One region of the Enterococcus sp. DIV0724b genome, then DNA from elsewhere that is predicted to be linked to it. Evidence: a T-box and tRNA genes for the amino acid it is inferred to sense, from the RefSeq annotation. Region 1 holds a T-box; the other holds one or more tRNA genes.
The links. The T-box of region 1 lies ahead of argS (arginine--tRNA ligase). A T-box ahead of a tRNA ligase gene usually reads a tRNA of that ligase, here a tRNA-Arg.
Positions count from the first base shown of each region.

Region 2: it encodes a tRNA-Arg, which carries the amino acid that the T-box ahead of argS (arginine--tRNA ligase) is inferred to sense. The anticodon was not compared.

Region 1 covers NZ_CP172890.1:1,507,480-1,515,004, forward strand. Annotated here, with positions in the region: gene tsaB (tRNA (adenosine(37)-N6)-threonylcarbamoyltransferase complex dimerization subunit type 1 TsaB) at 2-721, shown strand; gene rimI (ribosomal protein S18-alanine N-acetyltransferase) at 705-1,253, shown strand; gene rimI (ribosomal protein S18-alanine N-acetyltransferase) at 1,258-1,722, shown strand; gene tsaD (tRNA (adenosine(37)-N6)-threonylcarbamoyltransferase complex transferase subunit TsaD) at 1,719-2,753, shown strand; T-box leader at 2,820-3,026, shown strand; gene argS (arginine--tRNA ligase) at 3,212-4,903, shown strand; gene IGJ02_RS06990 (Gfo/Idh/MocA family protein) at 4,991-5,944, opposite strand; gene IGJ02_RS06995 (hypothetical protein) at 6,151-6,672, shown strand; gene IGJ02_RS07000 (hypothetical protein) at 6,693-6,893, shown strand; gene IGJ02_RS07005 (glycoside hydrolase family 73 protein) at 6,987-7,525, shown strand, end outside.
Region 2 covers NZ_CP172890.1:3,460,617-3,468,141, reverse strand. Annotated here, with positions in the region: rRNA gene IGJ02_RS16060 (23S ribosomal RNA) at 1-1,475, shown strand, start outside; rRNA gene rrf (5S ribosomal RNA) at 1,573-1,688, shown strand; tRNA gene IGJ02_RS16050 (tRNA-Val) at 1,703-1,775, shown strand; tRNA gene IGJ02_RS16045 (tRNA-Lys) at 1,782-1,854, shown strand; tRNA gene IGJ02_RS16040 (tRNA-Leu) at 1,867-1,948, shown strand; tRNA gene IGJ02_RS16035 (tRNA-Thr) at 1,984-2,056, shown strand; tRNA gene IGJ02_RS16030 (tRNA-Gly) at 2,065-2,136, shown strand; tRNA gene IGJ02_RS16025 (tRNA-Leu) at 2,151-2,236, shown strand; tRNA gene IGJ02_RS16020 (tRNA-Arg) at 2,247-2,320, shown strand; tRNA gene IGJ02_RS16015 (tRNA-Pro) at 2,405-2,478, shown strand; gene IGJ02_RS16010 (ABC transporter ATP-binding protein/permease) at 2,691-4,100, shown strand; gene IGJ02_RS16005 (CtsR family transcriptional regulator) at 4,593-5,060, shown strand; gene IGJ02_RS16000 (ATP-dependent Clp protease ATP-binding subunit) at 5,065-7,525, shown strand, end outside.

The sequences.
Region 1 (7,525 bases):
TGTGCGCATTTTAGCAATCGATACTTCAAATCAGACACTGACAGTTGCTGTTTGTGAAGAAAAGAAGATAATAGGACAATATACAATCACTGTAAAAAGAAACCATAGCTTGACCTTGATGCCGGCAATTACACAATTAGTGAAAGGGGTTGGCTTGACCCCAAATGATTTTGACCGCATTGTAGTGGCTCAAGGTCCAGGTTCATATACAGGTTTAAGAATAGGTGTAACAACAGCAAAAACACTTGCTTATACATTAAAGAAAGAATTAGTAGGTGTGTCCAGTTTAAAAGCCTTGGCCGCAAATTGTGTTGAGGTAAAAGGGCTAATCATTCCAGTTTTTGATGCGAGAAGAAATAATGTTTATACTGGTGCTTATGAATATGTCGAAGGTGTTTTAACAGCGGTGATTGCGGATCGACATATTGCGATGGAAGAGTGGTTGGAGCAGTTAAAAGAATTTGATCATTTATACTTTGTTGGAGAAGATGTTGAAAAATTTCGTTTACAGATTGAATCAATTATACCAAATGCTGAAATTTGTGACATTTCCCAATGGCAAATCCCAAACGGTGCAACCTTAGCAGAACTTGGCAGATTAGCTCAACCAGAAGTGGATATCCATCACTTTTTACCTAACTATTTAAAACGAGTAGAAGCAGAAGAAAATTGGTTAAAAGATCATACATCTGAGGTAGAAAATTATGTTGAAAAAATTTAATCTTTTTCATAGTATTCTGGGGATTTTTTTTAAGAATCGTCCATATGATGAAAAGACTGTAGAAATTTCAGATCAGGAATATTTTGTTCGTGGGATTACACTGGATGACATCAAAGATTTGCTTTCAATCGAAAGAGAAGTGTATGCTGGAGAATTGCCTTGGACAAAGACAGCTTTTTTAGTTGAGCTTCAATCATCAGAACCTCATCTATACTTACTTATCCAAAAAGAAGGAAAAACAATTGGTTTTATAGGTTGCCGTATTTTTGGTAAAGATGCTCATATTACAAATGTTGCTGTTTCATCGCAAAATCAAGGAAAAGGGATTGGCAGTTTCTTGATTAGAGAAGTTCGACAGTTTGCCAAAAACAACGATTGTGAAACGATTTCTTTAGAGGTACGTATCAGTAATAAAAACGCCCAGCGTGTATATCGACAACTCGGATTTGTCTCAAATACCATCAAGCCTGATTATTATACAGAAGATAAAGAAGATGCACTAGAAATGATTTTATATTTAAAAGAAGAGTGAAGCGATGTATTATTCAAAAGAAAATTTACCAACTGAACAATCTGCTGAAAAACTTTGGTTGATCAGTGAACATTCATATAACCATGGATCGCCTTGGTCTGAAAAACAATTTAGGGATGATTTAGCGCAAAAAGCGAGTGACTATCTTGTCTTGATCCAAAAAGGCGATTGGGTTGGTTTTGTCAGTTATCATTTAGTTTTAGATGAAGCTGAAATTACCCATGTTGTGATTCATAAAGAATTTCAGCAAAAAGGATATGGCAGTCAATTGATCGATCGATTGATCCAGCGTTTTTTTGAGCAAGGAGTTTGTCAGGCTTTTTTAGAAGTTCGTGAGTCTAATGTAAAGGCACAAAGATTATATGAAAAAAAAGGATTCAACACAATCAACCGTCGAAAAAAATACTACAGTCGTCCTAAAGAGGACGGGATCGTTATGTGTTTGAACGTTAAGGAAGTGAAACAATGATTTTTTTTAATAAAGAAAGAAAATTAATACTGGCTATCGAAAGTAGTTGTGACGAAACAAGTGTTGCAGTTATTGAAGATGGTGCTAAAATTTTATCGAATATCGTAGCTTCCCAAGTGAAAAGTCATCAACGTTTTGGCGGAGTTGTACCAGAAGTTGCCAGCCGTCACCATGTAGAAGAAATCACGTTATGTATTGGAGATGCATTAGATGAAGCAAACGTAAAACCAAGTGATTTAAGTGGTGTTGGCGTTACTTATGGGCCTGGTTTAGTTGGTGCTTTATTGATCGGCATCTCTGCTGCTAAGGCATTTGCTTGGGCACATGACTTGCCATTGATTCCAGTCAATCATATGGCTGGGCACATTTATGCTGCTCATTTTGTGGAGCCACTGCAGTTTCCGCTGATGGCATTATTAGTGAGTGGAGGTCATACGGAATTAGTTTACATGAAAGAAACAGGTTCATTTGAAATTATTGGAGAAACGAGAGATGATGCAGCCGGCGAAGCGTATGATAAGGTAGGCCGGGTTCTTGGTTTAACCTATCCAAGCGGAAAAGAAATTGACGAGCTAGCTCACCTTGGACAAGATACGTATCATTTTCCTCGTGCTATGATCAAAGAGGACAATTACGATTTTAGTTTTAGCGGGTTGAAAAGCTCATTTATCAATACCGTCCATAATGCTGAACAGCGTGGTGAAGAATTGAGAGTGAAGGATTTGGCTGCAAGTTTTCAAGCAAGTGTTATGGATGTACTAGTGGATAAAACGATTCGAGCCTGTAAAGAATACCCAATCAAACAATTGGTGATGGCGGGTGGAGTTGCAGCGAATAAAGGCTTGCGTGAGCGTTTGAGCAGTGAAGTGGCTAAAGAGCTTTCAGAAGTAACATTCATTGTTCCACCACTTAAACTCTGTGGAGATAATGCAGCAATGATTGGTGCAGCGGCATTTGTCGAAGCTGAAAAAGGTCATTTTGCTGATTATGGCTTAAATGCGGATCCTAGTTTATCCTTTATGACGATTTAAACGTAAAAATCAACAGACAAGACTAGGCATAGAGAAAAAAATTTGCTATAATGAACCCAGTTTAATAATGATTCATTGATAAAGAGAGTACTTCATTTCCTATTATTCAAGCGATTTCGGGAAGGTGTAAGCCGAAAATGATCAAATGAAGGAAGCGCACTTTGGAGAATCTGCTTAGGCAGACGGTTATCTACCGTTAATAGATTAAGTGGGTTCGTCTTTATAAAAGTACGAACAATTAGAGTGGTACCGCGGGAAAATCTCGTCTCTGGTGTTTTTTAACACTAGGGACTTTTTGTTTTGTTGTTCATCATCGATGTTCCCGAATAATAAAACAACGCATTAGCAAAAATGGTATCATTTCCTAAAACTAAGAATAATTAAGCTAGAAAATGATGAAGAATCATCAACTAGCAAGTTTCTGTTAAACAATAAAATCAACCCTTAGGAGGATATCTATGAACAACAAAGAAATCGTAGCAAAAGCCATTTATGATGTAGTAAAAGAAGACCTATCTTTAGAAAACGTTACACAATTATTGGAAAATCCAAAATCTGTCGATCACGGTGATGTAGCTTTTCCAGCTTTCTCATTAGCTAAAGTTTACCGCAAAGCACCACAACAAATCGCCGCAGATTTGGCCGAAAAAATCACTGGAACAGACTTTGAAAAAATCGAAGTAGTTGGACCTTACTTAAACTTTTTTATGAATAAAAAAATGGTCAGTCAAGCAGTGATCGGGCAAATCGCCAAAGAAAAAGGGCACTACGGAGATAGCTCGATCGGAAATAAAGGGAATGTACCAATCGATATGTCTTCTCCAAATATTGCAAAACCTATTTCAATGGGGCATTTACGTTCAACGGTAATTGGGAATTCTATAGCTTTTATTCTTGAAAAAATTGGTTATACGCCGATTCGCATCAACCATTTGGGTGATTGGGGCACACAGTTTGGCAAATTGATCGTAGGTTACAAAAAATGGGGTTCAGAAGAAGCGGTTAAAACGGCACCAATCACCGAATTGTTGCGCTTGTATGTACAGTTTCACGAAGAGGCTGAAACACAACCTGAATTAGAAGAAGAAGCTCGTGCATGGTTTAAAAAATTAGAAGAAGGCGATGAAGAAGCCACTGAATTATGGCAATGGTTCCGTACAGAATCATTAAAAGAATTCGATAAAATTTATTCTATGTTGGAAGTTTCTTTTGATTCATACAATGGAGAAGCTTTCTACAACGATAAAATGGATGAAATCGTAACAATGCTGGAAGAAAAACATCTATTGCAAGAAAATCAAGGGGCTGAAATCGTTGATTTATCTGCGTATGATTTAAATCCTGCATTAATCAAAAAATCAGATGGTGCAACTCTTTATATCACGCGTGACCTGGCTGCTGCTGTTTACCGTAAACGTAACTATGATTTTGCGAAATCAGTTTATGTTGTCGGAAATGAACAAAGCAATCACTTCAAACAATTGAAAGCTGTTTTAAATGAGCTGGGGTTTGACTGGTCTAAAGACATGCATCACATACCGTTTGGTTTGATCACACAAGGTGGTAAAAAACTATCGACACGTAAAGGAAAAATCGTCTTACTTGAAGAAGTGTTAAATGAAGCGGTCGAGTTAGCAAACAAACAAATCATGGAGAAAAATCCAGATTTACCAGATCGTGAAGAAGTTGCTAGACAAGTAGGGATCGGCTCTGTTATTTTCCACGATCTAAAAAATGATCGTTTAAATAACTTTGACTTTGTTTTAGAAGAAGTTGTGCGTTTTGAAGGCGAAACAGGTCCATATGTACAATACACTCATGCTCGTGCAATGAGTATTTTAAGAAAAGCTGACTTCACTATCGATGAGACAAAAGAGTATGCATTAGATGATAAAGAAAGCTGGGAAGTGGTTAAGTTATTACAAAAATTCCCAGAGATTGTGATGCAAGCTGCCGAAAAATATGAACCTTCTGTTATTGCAAAACATGCGATTCAGGTTGCCCAAGCATTTAATAAATACTATGCGCATGTCAAAATTTTGGCTGAAGATGAGCAAAAAGAATCACGTTTGGCATTAGTTTATGCGATGGCAACAATTATTAAAGAAGATTTACGTTTACTTGGTTTGCACGCACCAAATGAAATGTAACAAGTAAATGAACTGAGACAAAGCTGTGCTTATTAAGTTTTGTCTCAGTATTTTTATATAAAAAACACCCGCTTTCACGGGCATTTTTTATTTATTCCATTGTTGCTGCATTTGATCTAGAAGGTCAATTACATCTTTTGTTAAAAAAAGTGAACGGTTTGGTAAGTTTCCTTCGATCATTTTAACCATATTAGTGATTTCGTAATTTAACGCTTGACTAGTGTTTCCAGATACAACTGTTTCAATGGTACCATCATTAAAAAATATTTTTGCTTCATCAGCTCTGGGGTATTCATTGATCACAATGTAAGCATTTTCGAAAGCAACAACACCTTGCTTAGGCATTTTTGCTTGGAAACTTAAGGAGACTGTTGCCATTTCTTGTGCATCATTTTGTAGAATAGTCGCCGATTGTTCGTCTACTCCAGTTGAGAATGGCTGCATGACAGACGCAATGACTTTAGGTTGAGCAGTAAAGAACCAGCGGGCAAAGGAAACTGCATACGTCCCAATATCTAAAAGGGCACCGCCAGCTAAGTCTGGATTAAAGAAACGATTTGTTGGATCTGGATCCTTATAGCTACCAAAAGGTGCTTGAATCATTTTTAATTTACCGAAACGGTTAGAATCAATTTGACTTCGTAATTCGTGATATAATGGCATGTTAAATATAGTCATCGCTTCAGCTAAAATCAAGCCCTTTTCCTCGGCTACTTTCATTGCTTCACCTAGTTCTTCGCTATTCATGGTAATCGCTTTTTCACAAAGAACATGTTTCCCTGCTTTTAAAGCTTTTAAAATATGTTCGAGATGTTGGCGATTCGGAACAGCGATGTAGATGATATCGATTGTTTCATTGGCTAAAAGTTCTTCAAATGACCCATAAGCTTCGGGAATACCGTGTTCTTCAGCAAAAGTTTTTGCTTTCGCTAACGTTCTAGAGGCAACTGCCGTTATCCTACTATTTTCTTGTTGAAAACTCTCGGCAAAACTAGTTGCAATATCTCCAAGGCCAATAATACCCCAGTTGTACTGTTTCATAAAAAAATCCTCCTTAATAGTATATAGATAACAATCTTATTATACATGAGAAGTCCAAAATGATGGATTATTTTGGACAGAAGTACTAAATTGTCTTATTATTTATGGGAAGAGGCTGAATTTTTCTTAAAAATACAGAAATAAGTGATTCAAAGAGATGCATTTTCGGGATAATTTAAGTAAAATAAGAAGAGGAGGCGAAAGTCATGAACCAAATGTATATAGATATTCTTATTGATGCAATTATAGAGCAATTTGAAACAGAAGAGCACTTTTATACAGACTATCTCCAAATTACAAAAGAAAATTGGGATAATTGGAAAAAAGGTAGAATCAATTTAACCAATGAAGAAATGCAAAAAGTGAAAAATTTGTTTTCTGATTATGAATGGATGTTGACGCAAAAGATACTGCGTCAAACGATTCTGTTTCCGGAAAAACGAAATATTGCCGTTTCAGAATATAAACGTTTAAAAACATTGATAGCTAAAAAATGGCTACAGTCTGGAGCGGGGATTGCTGAATTGATACCGTCAAAAGCGAGCCGTGAAGAAAAGGAGCAAGCTTTTATTGATTTAAAAGTAACGGTTTCTTATGGAGAGTGGGGCTTTGACGATATTGTAACGTTCCGATTACCAGCTAGATTACAGGGACAACTAGAAGGATCAAAAGTAGAACTACTTGATTGGGTAAATGAAAATTTGATGGGTACTTACGTTGGTGAATAAGTAAGTAAGGGAGTTTTTTTTTGAAACAAATTTTAGGAATTTTATCCGTCATCATAGTCTTAGGTGCTGTGATATTTGTTTTTTTCGGTCATTCTGCACCAAAGGAAAAACCAAAAAATACTAATGAAGATACGAACCAAACGAGCATAACTGTGACAACAACCACATCTGAAGTACAAATGAAAACATCGACAACTACGACTACAACAGCTGTTGATTGATTGTATGAAAAAAAACTGATATAATCAATCAGCTATTGCTCAAAGCTGGCTAAAGCTAGTGTAAGAGCGAATACAAGATAAAGTAGGGAATGTATGAATAGTCCAAGGTATAAGAAGAAAAAAATGAGAAAAACAAATTTACCAGCGCTTTTTGCGGGTTTGTTAATTGTCGGTGTGGCATTTATCTTTTCAATAAATGTATTGTCAGATAGTTCAAAAACAGTAGAAGAATCTGCTCAACAAAAAGAGCAAGTATCAAAAGAACAGTTTATTGATAGAATAAGTCCTCACGCTAAAGAACTACAAGCTTCTTATGGTGTTTTACCTAGTATTATCATAGGTCAGGGGATTTTGGAATCAAATTGGGGACAGAGTACTCTGGCCTCGAAATATAATAATTTATTTGGGATCAAAGCATATGGAGAGCAAAAAAAGGTCAACCTAGAAACTCGTGAATATATCAATGAAGAGTGGATCGTTATTCAAGGAGACTTTAGAGTATATAACACATGGGAAGAATCGATGGATGATCACACACGTTTATTTGTTAATGGTGTAACGTGGAATCCACGTTTGTACGAACATGTCCTTTTGGCAAAAAATTATAAGCAAGCTGCACAGGCTTTACAAGA
Region 2 (7,525 bases), 1.6 Mb from region 1:
CCAGTTGTTTTTGTTTGAGCAATGGAGGGACGCAGGAGGCTAAGGAATGCATGCGACTGGAAGTGCATGTCCAAGCAGTAAGTCTTGAGTAGAGTCAAATGCTTTACTCTATACGGACAAGCTGTGATGGGGAGGGAAATAATAGTACCGAAGTTCCTGATGTCACACTGTCAAGAAAAGCTTCTAGTGAGAAAACAACTGCCCGTACCGTAAACCGACACAGGTAGTCGAGGAGAGTATCCTAAGGTGAGCGAGCGAACTCTCGTTAAGGAACTCGGCAAAATGACCCCGTAACTTCGGGAGAAGGGGTGCTGACTTCGGTCAGCCGCAGTGAATAGGCCCAAGCGACTGTTTATCAAAAACACAGGTCTCTGCAAAATCGAAAGATGAAGTATAGGGGCTGACGCCTGCCCGGTGCTGGAAGGTTAAGAGGATGGGTTAGCTTCGGCGAAGCTCAGAATTGAAGCCCCAGTAAACGGCGGCCGTAACTATAACGGTCCTAAGGTAGCGAAATTCCTTGTCGGGTAAGTTCCGACCCGCACGAAAGGCGTAACGATTTGGGCACTGTCTCAACGAGAGACTCGGTGAAATTTTAGTACCTGTGAAGATGCAGGTTACCCGCGACAGGACGGAAAGACCCCATGGAGCTTTACTGTAGCTTGATATTGAGTGTTTGTACCACATGTACAGGATAGGTAGGAGCCGATGAACCCGGAACGCTAGTTTCGGTGGAGGCGCTGGTGGGATACTACCCTTGTGTTATGAACCCTCTAACCCGCACCACTTATCGTGGTGGGAGACAGTGTCAGGTGGGCAGTTTGACTGGGGCGGTCGCCTCCTAAAGAGTAACGGAGGCGCCCAAAGGTTCCCTCAGAATGGTTGGAAATCATTCGCAGAGTGTAAAGGCAGAAGGGAGCTTGACTGCGAGACTTACAAGTCGAGCAGGGACGAAAGTCGGGCTTAGTGATCCGGTGGTTCCGCATGGAAGGGCCATCGCTCAACGGATAAAAGCTACCCTGGGGATAACAGGCTTATCTCCCCCAAGAGTCCACATCGACGGGGAGGTTTGGCACCTCGATGTCGGCTCGTCGCATCCTGGGGCTGTAGTCGGTCCCAAGGGTTGGGCTGTTCGCCCATTAAAGCGGCACGCGAGCTGGGTTCAGAACGTCGTGAGACAGTTCGGTCCCTATCCGTCGCGGGCGTTGGAAATTTGAGAGGAGCTGTCCTTAGTACGAGAGGACCGGGATGGACTTACCGCTGGTGTACCAGTTGTTCTGCCAAGGGCATTGCTGGGTAGCTATGTAGGGAAGGGATAAACGCTGAAAGCATCTAAGTGTGAAGCCCACCTCAAGATGAGATTTCCCATTTCTTTAAGAAAGTAAGACCCCTGAGAGATGATCAGGTAGATAGGTTGGAAGTGGAAGTGCAGTGATGTACGGAGCGGACCAATACTAATCGGTCGAGGACTTAACCAAAGAAACGAAATAAAAAAGTTTTTCGGACTGTTTGATTACATTACTTCAATCCAGTTTTGAGTGAATAATCACTCAATTGAATAGCAACAACACCCAGTGTGGTGGCGATAGCGAGAAGGATACACCTGTTCCCATGCCGAACACAGAAGTTAAGCTTCTTAGCGCCGATTGTAGTGAAGGGTTTCCCTTTGTGAGAGTAGGACGTCGCCACGCTAAAGTGTTGTCTTGGAGGTTTAGCTCAGCTGGGAGAGCACCTGCCTTACAAGCAGGGGGTCGGCGGTTCGATCCCGTCAACCTCCATTTTTTGAGCCGTTAGCTCAGTTGGTAGAGCATCTGACTTTTAATCAGAGGGTCGCAGGTTCGAGCCCTGCACGGCTCATAGGAATATTTTGCGGGTGTGGCGGAATTGGCAGACGCACTAGATTTAGGATCTAGCGCCTTACGGCGTGGGGGTTCAAGTCCCTTCACCCGCATTTTTAGTCTCGTTTTATTACTAGGCGATTATAACGCCGGCTTAGCTCAGTTGGTAGAGCATCTGATTTGTAATCAGAGGGTCGAGGGTTCAAATCCTTTAGCCGGCATCCAGACTGCGGAAATAGCTCAGTGGTAGAGCACCACCTTGCCAAGGTGGGGGTCGCGGGTTCGAACCCCGTTTTCCGCTTAGCTTGTTCTTTCGCCGGGGTGGCGGAACTGGCAGACGCACAGGACTTAAAATCCTGCGGTGAGTGATCACCGTACCGGTTCGATTCCGGTCCTCGGCATAAAAATGTAGCACCCATAGCTCAACTGGATAGAGTGCTTGACTACGAATCAAGAGGTTAGGGGTTCGACTCCCTTTGGGTGCATAGTTGAAATTTTTGACTACGATTTAGAAGGTAATGGGTCTTAGTTCCTTTTAAGTGATTAGTCTTTTTTTATTATTATAGCTACGGGAAGTAGCTCAGCTTGGTAGAGCACTTGGTTTGGGACCAAGGGGTCGCAGGTTCGAATCCTGTCTTCCCGATTTATTTAATTTTGTATAAACATCACTCATTTTTTGAGTGGTGTTTTTTTACTTTACGATAATTTAAAGAATTGGCTTGTTACGGCTGGTGTCTTTTAAATGATTTTATACATAAGAAATAGATTTACACATATATTGACTTTTATAATATATCATTTGGTATAATTAATTTACAGGAAATATTTTATAAGGAAAGATAACGGTGAGTAAAAATGAAAGTTGAAATTAAAGATTTAAAGAAAAGTTATGGTGATATAACTGTTTTAAAAGGAATTGATATGAATTTTGAAGAAGGAAAATTCTACGGTTTACTTGGCCCAAATGGTGCAGGAAAAACTACACTGTTTAATATTTTGATCAATGCTATCAAAAAAACAGACGGTGAAGTTCGTTGGCAGATTGGTGATGAAGTGATTGAGTCCAGTGAAGTATATCAGCATCTAGGTGTAGTGTTTCAACAAAATAATTTAGATGAATTTTTAACAGTTAAAGAAAACTTAATGGTTAGAGGGAAGCTATATGGCCTGAATAAAAATGAAGTCTTAGAAAGTTTAAAAGAAATCGACTGCTTTTTAGGTATAGAACCAATATTAAATAAAAGATACGGCCAGTTGTCTGGCGGTCAAAAAAGGAAATGTGACATTGCTCGTGCGTTAGTACATAATCCATCGATTTTACTATTGGATGAGCCTACAACAGCTTTGGATCCTAAAACGAGAACAGATTTATGGGAAGCAATCAAGTTTTTGAACAAAACAAAAGGTATGACGATTATCTTGATTACTCATTATTTAGATGAGATGGAGTCTTGTGACTTGTTAAATGTTTTAACGAATGGTCGAGTTAGTTATTTTGGGGATATTAATGAAGCAATGGGAACTACGACAGCAAATCAAGACGTTGTTGATATGGTCAATTACTGGTTGATTGCAGGTTTAGTAACGATTACTTCGATGACATCAACTTTAGGAGCATACGGCGTTATGATCTCTGATAAAGAAAAAGGAAAAGTTCTTGATTTTCATTTGACTGCTATTTCTAATGCGAAATTACAACTTACGTATATAATTGCAGCCGTTTTGATTGGGACAGTTACTTCATTTTTTGCCTATCTATTAGGAATTATTCTATTTGTAGGTGGTGGTGCATTGCTTTCTTCAGGAATCAACACGTTAGCTCTAGTATTAGGTAATATTTTTGCAGCAGCTCTACTATCAATTTTAATGATCTATCCAATTTGTAAATTAATCAAAGCAAGATCTGCTTTTGCTACTTTGAGTACGATCGTGGGGACTATAATTGGTTTTGTATCAGGGATTTATATCTCTATCGGTAGTGTCACACCATTTATGAGAACAGTGATGTCCTATTTTCCATTGACTCAAATGAATGCTTTTTTGAAAAAAGTTTTAATGAAGGACTCCCTCAATAATGTTTTTTCAGATGCACCAGACACAGTTGTGAATGCGTATAAACAAAACTATGGTATCGACTTATCTTTTAATACAGAAACAATTCTAACAGCTCAGCAGATGCTGATTTATCTATTCGCTTTTGCTGCAATTGCTCTAGTCTTTAATATCACATTTACTAAAGTAGTGAGTAAAGTTGAAGCACAATAAATATCAATTAAACAGATTAGAAGATAACGATATACCAAGTCATAAAAGGTGAAAAAGTGACAGTTGCAGATTTTCTATTGACTTGTGAGCTGAAAGAAATTTCTGATTTTTATGTAATGTTTTATTTTTAAGTTCAATTTTGGATGAACGTATATTTACAGAAGGTTCATATGATAATCACTATGTCACTGATAGATTAGAACAATCATTATCGATCGTATAAATATTTTAGTTAGCTATATCTTATGCAGTTAGCGTTATATTTTGATAGATACCTTAAGATATAGAAAAGTGTGTGGGAAAACTAGATTTTAGTTTTTTTCACACACTTTAAATTTTAATAAAAAAATAAATCGATATTTTTTGTTAAAGAACAATTTAATAGTCTAATATATTTATCTTTTCTTATCAAATTAGGCATTCTCCTTTATTAAACACTTGAAATTATGTATAATTAAGGTCAGTATTAGTCAAGGGAAAAGGATGAGAGTGATGAGTAATCAAAATACTTCGGATTTAATAGAGGCATATTTAAAGAAGATTCTTGAAGAAAGCAGTAAGATTGAGATTCGCAGAGCTGAAATGGCTCATTTATTCAATTGTGTTCCCTCCCAGATTAATTATGTTATTAACACACGTTTTACAATTCAACGTGGCTATTCTGTTGAGAGTAAACGTGGTGGTGGCGGCTATATTAGGATCGCCAAAGTTCAGATTTCTGATAGTGATCAATTGCTAAAACAAATTGCCAAATTTACGGGGGATGGACTTTCAGAAAAAGACGCACTGATTTTTGTCCAAAAGTTATATGAAGAAGACGTGATTACCAAAAGAGAAGGTAATCTGATGTTGTCTGTTCTTGGAAAATCAGTTTTAGGTAAAGCTGGATCAAATGAAGATTATTTACGTGCTCAATTGATGCATTCATTTTTAGAACGTTTGAGTTACGAGGAGGAATGATAGTATGGATGAATTATTTACAGAAAGTGCCAAGGCGGTATTAGCTATTGCACAAGAAGAAGCAAAATATTTTAGGCATCAATCTGTGGGCTCAGAACATTTGTTGTTGGCGTTAGTTTTAGAACCAAATGGAATTGCCGGGAAGTCATTACGTCAGTTGAACGCAGATAAAAACGATATTCGTGAAGAAATCGAACATTTAACTGGCTATGGGACCGTGAAAGGATATCCTAAAGGTGCTTATTTACCGTATTCTCCTCGTGCAAAACAAATTTTTGCTTATGCAGGCGATGAAGCGAAGCGTTTGGGTGCACCAAATATCGGAACGGAACATATTTTGCTAGGTTTATTAAGAGATGAAGATATCTTGGCTTCACGCATTTTATTGAATTTAGGTTTAAGTTTATCTAAAATGCGTCAGCTATTAATGAAGAAAATAGGTATTACTGATCCGCAAATGAGTGGGAATGTAGGACGCCGGCGCAATAATCAAGCTCAAAAAGCTGCGCCAAAAGGAACACCAACCTTGGATTCATTAGCGCGGGATTTAACGAAATTAGCACGTGAAAATGATTTAGATCCTGTTGTTGGACGTTCACAAGAGGTTAGACGTTTAATTCAAATTCTAAGTCGCCGTACAAAGAATAATCCTGTTTTAGTTGGCGAACCTGGTGTCGGTAAGACTGCGATTGCTGAAGGACTAGCGCAAAAAATTGTGAACGGTGAAGTTCCTGAAGATATGCTGGAAAAACGTTTGATGATGTTGGACATGGGTGCTTTAGTTGCAGGTACTAAGTATCGTGGTGAATTTGAAGATCGACTAAAAAAAGTGATCGATGAAATTTATCAAGATGGTGAAGTGATTTTGTTTATCGATGAATTGCATACCTTGATCGGTGCAGGTGGTGCTGAAGGTGCGATCGATGCATCAAATATTTTAAAACCAGCACTTGCAAGAGGAGAATTGCAAACGATCGGCGCAACAACACTAGATGAATACCAAAAATATATCGAAAAAGATTCAGCTTTGGAACGTCGTTTTGCTCGAGTACAAGTTGATGAACCAACACCGGAAGAAGCAGAAGAGATTTTAAAAGGTTTGCGTTCTCGCTATGAAGAACATCATGGTGTAGAAATCACAGATGACGCTTTACATGCGGCGGTTCAATTATCTGTACGCTACATTAATTCTCGCCAATTACCAGACAAAGCAATTGATCTGATGGATGAGTCATCAGCTAAAGTTCGTTTAGATTTGGCAGATGAACCTTCTGAAATCAATAATTTGCGCGTGGACATTGCTCGTTTAGTTCAAGAAAAAGAAGAAGCGATTCAGTCACAGTCTTTTGAAAGTGCAGCCAGACTACGCCAAAAAGAGAAAAAATTAGCCCGTAAATTAGAAAATATTCTACTATTAGAACAAAAAGAAGCTTCTGGTTATGCTAACCAAGTGACAGAGCAAGATGTTGCGAATGTTGTTTCACAATGGACAGGCGTGCCGTTACAACAGTTAGAGAAAAAAGAAAGTGAACGTTTACTTGAATTAGAAAGTATTTTACATCATCGAGTAGTCGGTCAGGATGAAGCTGTCCAAGCTGTGTCACGTGCAATCCGTCGAGCTCGCAGTGGGTTAAAAGATCCAGATAGACCAATTGGTTCATTTATGTTCTTAGGCCCAACAGGAGTGGGTAAAACAGAGCTTGCCAAAGCGTTAGCTGAAACGATGTTCGGTAGTGAAGATGCCCTTGTTCGAGTGGATATGTCTGAATTTATGGAGAAATACAGTACTAGTCGTTTGATCGGTTCTCCTCCAGGTTATGTGGGTTATGAAGAAGGCGGTCAGTTAACTGAAAAAATCCGTCAAAAACCTTATTCTGTCATTTTATTGGATGAAGTAGAAAAAGCGCATCCAGATGTCTTCAATATTCTCTTACAAGTATTAGATGATGGTCATTTGACCGATTCTAAAGGACGTAAAGTTGATTTTAGAAATACGATTTTGATCATGACATCAAATATTGGGGCAACAGCGATTCGTGAAGAAAAAAATGTCGGTTTCAACGTTAAAGACCTGACAAAAGATTATGATGCGATGCAAAAACGAATCATGGAAGAATTGAAAAAAGCGTTCCGTCCAGAGTTCTTGAACCGTGTGGATGAGACAGTTGTCTTCCGTTCATTGGATCAAGAAGAAATCCATGAAATCGTGAAAATTATGAGCAAATCCATCATTAAGCGTTTGAGAGAGCAAGATGTCAATGTGAAGATCACAGCAGCTGCCATCGAAGTGATTGGAAAAGTCGGCTTTGATCCAGAATATGGCGCACGGCCGATTAGACGAGCTTTACAAAAAGAGGTTGAGGATCGTTTAAGTGAGGCATTACTTTCCGGTCAAATCCATTTAGGTGATAAAGTAACGGTTGGTGCAAGTAAAGGCAAGATAACGTTGAATGTTAAATCACCTA